2 regions of the Arthrobacter sp. alpha11c genome follow, and region 2 is predicted to be linked to the other one. Evidence: predicted binding sites of a transcription regulator. Region 2 holds the regulator's gene; the other holds the start of a gene.
What was found. Region 2 encodes LexA, which represses DNA repair genes until DNA is damaged. Its sites were predicted from a motif close to TCGAACANNTGTTCGA; they were not measured.
Positions count from the first base shown of each region.

Region 1: ACTAQJ_RS17525 (shikimate dehydrogenase) is a predicted target of LexA. The motif match lies at 1,614-1,629, and genes of this name have one in related genera.

Region 1 covers NZ_CP196747.1:3,787,062-3,789,460, reverse strand. The annotation lists partial or broken gene ACTAQJ_RS17530 (bifunctional sugar phosphate isomerase/epimerase/4-hydroxyphenylpyruvate dioxygenase family protein) at 1-604, opposite strand, end outside; gene ACTAQJ_RS17525 (shikimate dehydrogenase) at 604-1,518, opposite strand; gene ACTAQJ_RS17520 (IclR family transcriptional regulator) at 1,721-2,399, opposite strand, start outside.
Region 2 covers NZ_CP196747.1:1,834,011-1,836,409, reverse strand. The annotation lists gene ACTAQJ_RS08440 (ATP-dependent DNA helicase) at 1-1,218, shown strand, start outside; gene lexA (transcriptional repressor LexA) at 1,228-1,971, opposite strand; gene ACTAQJ_RS08430 (LysM peptidoglycan-binding domain-containing protein) at 2,328-2,399, shown strand, end outside.

The DNA of each region.
Region 1 (2,399 bases), 2.0 Mb from region 2:
CGTCCATGGAGAGCTTGGGGGCATCGGCAACCTGGACGAAAAAGATCTTGTCCGCGTTGATCTTCTCGATCGGCGCGGTATCCCAGTCGCGGGAAAGGATGTGGAAGGAGTCCAGGCACGTTCCGAGGTTCGGGTGGTCCACCATCTCGACCAAGCGATACGCGTGCTCATAATCGTTGACGTATTTGCCCCAGGCCAACGCTTCGTAGGCAACCTTGACGCCGTGGTCCCCGGCCAGTTCAGCAAGCTCTGCCAGTTGGGAGGCGCGAAGTTCGTCGTCGTCGATGGTTGCCGTGGCCACGTTGGAGCAGACAAGGATGGTGTCCATGCCGAGGCGTTCCATCAGATTAAATTTCGCTTCGGCCCTGCGGAGGTTGGCCTTGAGCAGGTCCGGGGTGACGCCGTCGAAATCGCGGAACGGCTGGTAGAGGTCCAGACCCAGACCGAGATCGGCGGCCATTTTCCGCACATCATCGGGGCTGAGCGGCGAGGTGACGAGATCCTGCTCGAAGATTTCGATGCCGTCAAAGCCCGCTATAGCGCAGGCCTGCATCTTCTCTTTCAGGGTGCCGGACAGGCAGACAGTGGCGATTCCGGTGCGCATCAGTGACCCGCCTTCGTCAGCTCAGGGGCCAGTGAGGCTGCGGCATCTTCCACGGCGATCAGCTCCAGGAAGTGTGCCCGCATGCGGTCGCGGTCGGCGTCGCGTCCGGTGAAGAGCTGGAAAGCGTCGGCCGCCTGACCGACCGCCATCCTGCCGCCGTCGAGGACGTCGCAACCCTTGGCGCGCGCCTCGCGGACCAGACGTGTGTCGATCGGCCGGTAGACGATGTCGGCAACCCAGTGGCGCGGTTCCAGGAGGTCGATGTTCAGCGGCACTCCCGGATGGGCGGCCATGCCGATAGGGGTGCAGTGCACCAGGCCATCGGCGAGCGGCATGATCTCGCTCAGCTCGGCGGGAGTGCGCGGCGTGACCGTGGCGGACGGGAAGAGTTCGCCGAGTTCCGTGGCGCGTTCAGCGGCACGGGTGGAGTCCATGTCCACGAGGTCCAGCGTGCCGACGCCGGCTTTGAGCAACGCGTACGCGACGGCGGATCCCGCACCGCCCGCACCCAACTGGACCACGCGGTCCAGCTTCGCCCCGGGCAGTCCGTCGGCGAGCGCCGAACCGAAACCGGAGAAGTCAGTGTTGTGGCCGATGAACCGACCATCTTGAATCAGGACCGTATTGACGGCACCCAGGCGACGGGCGTCGTCGGAAATCTCGTCAAGGTGCTCCAGTACCAGTTGCTTGCACGGGTGCGTGATGTTCAGGCCATTGAAGCCCATGCGCTGGGCTGCGGTGAGGAGATCCCCGACGGCGGTGGCCTGCAACGCGAGTTCCAGCAGGTCAATGGGGCGGTACAGCAAGCGAAGGCCCTGCACGTCGGCTTCGTGTTCGTGCATGGGCGGCGTGAGCGAGGGCATGACGCCTTCGCCTATGAGGCCCACCAGAACGGACTCGGCTCGGTTGCTCATCCTAAAGCTCCTTTGACTTCAGCACCGCGGACTGTTGGCGCTTTTCGGGCGTTGCCGGTCCGGGTGCTATTTAGATTACTACAATTGTTCATATTCCGCACGCTTGTTCTTATCGCGAACATTTGCGCTCCCCTCACCCAACTAGGGGACAGATAACGCCCCACTGGGGGCTCATAGCGACATGTCCTGTCCCCCAGTTGGGTTACCGCTGGGGCAAGCGGGCCGCGAGTTCCGCCGCGGCTTCCTGCAACGTGGGGACGTGGGCGATGAGTTCATCCATGGTGAGACGAAAGACCGGCACGGCCGTGGCGAGGGAGGCGAATGCGTGGCCCTGGGAGTTGAGGACGGGCACTGCGACGGCGCGCATGCCGATCTCGTTTTCTTCGTCCATCACCGCGTAGCCCTGCCGGCGCACCTGCTCAATCTCCGCCCGGAAGGCAGCCCGATCGGTAATGGAGCGCTCAGTGAGGGGCTCCAAAGGCAACTCTTCGAGCAGTCGTTCGCGTTCGGCGTCGTTCTCAAAAGCGACAATCGCCTTACCCACGGACGTCGTGTGCAGCGCGCCCAGATGGCCGGGATCGCTGGTGACGCGGAAGGTCTTGGGACCGTCCACCTTGTTCACGGTCAGATGATGGTTTCCGTCGCGCACGGAGAGGATTGTTGCCTCCTCGGTCCGCTCGGTGACGCGCTGGAGTACGGGAAGAGCCGTTGCCGCGAAGCCATGGTGGTTGGACACCCGCTGGCCCAGCTGGAAAACCCGCAATCCCAGGTGATACCGACGGCCGTCCGGCTCGTAGTCCACGAATCCATCGCGCGTCAGCGAGCCAAGCAGTCGGTAGGTCGTGCTGAACGGAAGTCCCGCACTCCTGGCCAGATCCGCT
Region 2 (2,399 bases):
CAGCTGTCCGTGGCAATGGTGCATGCTGCCGCTTCGAGCGCGCGCAAACACACTGCGATTACCGTAGACGCCCTGAACGCGGCAGCCGATCGACTGGACATGGCCATTGCCGGAGTCCCCAACGGTCTGCTGCCCAATGGGCTCAACGACGAACAACTGGACTGCCTGGACCAACTGCGCGATGCCACACGCGCCGCACTGTCTGACTCGAAGACTGACTCTTCAAACGCGGTCGACGGCGGCAGGCAGCTTGCGCGCTCACGGCTCATGCTCATTCTGGAACTGTGCGAGCGGATGCTCGCAGCCAAGGAGAACCGTGAAGTGGTGTGGTTCTCCAGGAACAGCACCTTCGATCCCCAGCAGGGGTACTCGCACCCGGACGAGACCGCCCCCGCACTGATCAACATCGCCCCGCTTAGCGTTGCTGGCCGGCTGCGGGAAGGCCTTTTCGCGGGGCACACAGTGGTGCTTACTTCTGCCACGCTGGCTATTGGATCCGCCTTTGAGCCCGCAGCAGGTGGCCTGGGCCTCATTGGAGATGGTGCGCCCAGCTGGACCGGGTTGGACGTCGGATCGCCTTTTGATTATCCGAAGCAGGGTGTCCTTTACGTGGCCAAGCACCTGCCCAAGCCCGGCAGGGGCACTTCTCCCGAGGCACTGGATGAGCTTGAAGACCTCATCCGTGCATCCGGTGGGGGAGCCCTGTGCCTGTTCTCCTCACGTCGAGCGGCCGAGGAAGCCGCAGACGCGATGCGGCCACGGCTGGATGTGGATATCCTCTGCCAGGGGGAATCCACTATGGCCGCACTGGTGAAGCAGTTTGCCGATGAACCGGACACCTGCCTCTTCGGCACCATGTCCCTGTGGCAGGGCGTCGATGTCCCTGGCGGTTCATGCCGCCTTGTGGTGATTGACCGCATTCCGTTCCCGAGGCCCGATGACCCGCTGATGACCGCACGCTCGCGAGCCGTTGCACAGTCCGGGGGCAACGGGTTCATGGCGGTGTCAGCTACCCACGCGGCAATTCGTCTTGCACAGGGAGCAGGACGCCTTATTCGATCCACCAGCGACAAAGGCGTGGTCGCTGTCCTGGACTCACGGCTTTCCACCGAACGGTACGGCGGGTTCCTGCGTGCCGCTTTGCCGCCATTTTGGGCAACGACGGACCGCAACGTGGTGCGCGGCGTCCTGGAACGCTTGGGCGCAAAGAAAACGTAGGCGAACGCCCTAGAGGGAGCGCAGGACCGAGACGACCTTGCCCATAATGGTGGCTTGGTCTCCCAGTATCGGTTCGTACTGCGTGTTCTGGGGGAGCAGCCAGGTGTGGCCGTCCCGCTGGCGGAAGGTTTTTACTGTGGCTTCGTCATCCAGGAGTGCTGCCACGATGTCACCGTTGATGGCGTCATTCTGGCGGCGGACAACCACCCAGTCACCGTCACAAATTGCGGCATCGATCATTGAGTCCCCAGCGACCTTCAGCATGAACAGTTCGCCGTGGCCCACCAGTTGCCGTGGCAGGGGCAAGACGTCCTCAATAGTCTGGTCTGCCAGGATGGGCCCACCGGCTGCGATGCGTCCCACCAAGGGCACCATCGCGGTGTCGCTGGCGCTGGCCAATTCCGTCACGGCGAGTCCACCTGCGCTGCGCAGTGTAGTAGCTGCTTCAACTCCGGGAATTGTGCCGCCGTCAAGGGTCAAAGGCATGAGTACTTCCATGGCGCGGGGGCGCTTGGGATCTCTGCGCAAGTAGCCGAGCTTCTCCAACTGGGAGAGTTGGTGCGTGACGCTGGAGAGGCTCGCGAGACCAACGGTGTCGCCAATTTCGCGCATGCTGGGCGGATACCCGTTGTCATTGACAGAGCGCTGGATGGTTTCCAGGATTTTCTTCTGCCGGACAGTCAGGCTTTTGGGACTCTTTTGAGGCTGCTGGCTCCGCAGGGGTGCCCCGCCGCCGGTGGCTTTCGCTGCCATGTTCGCCAATGCCCTTCCGTTCCGCCCGGTCACGGTCTGAAGTGCGCCCGGGGATGTTGGATCTGAAAAAATGTCAGACCCTCCTGTTCCACTGAAACAGTGCCTGTTTCTTCACTCAAACCTAGGCCAGGCACAGGCGTTTATCAAACATTCGTTCTAGCGAGTCTCGACACCGTTCGTTGATAAGTGCTAAAAATGTCATAGCAAGGTTCGAATATGTGTTCTATAAAAGTTGAACGCAGCTCGGATGTTCGAAGAAAGTGTTCGAACATTCGGGCCGGGTCCAAACGAACACAAGGAATTGGCAGCCGGCAACGGGCATCCGATGCAGGCAATCGCTCAGAAGGGCTCAGCTCATGTCCGCAATCTCAACGTTCCATGAATTCCGCAACACTCCGGCTCCTGCGCGTCTCCGGCTTACCCAACGC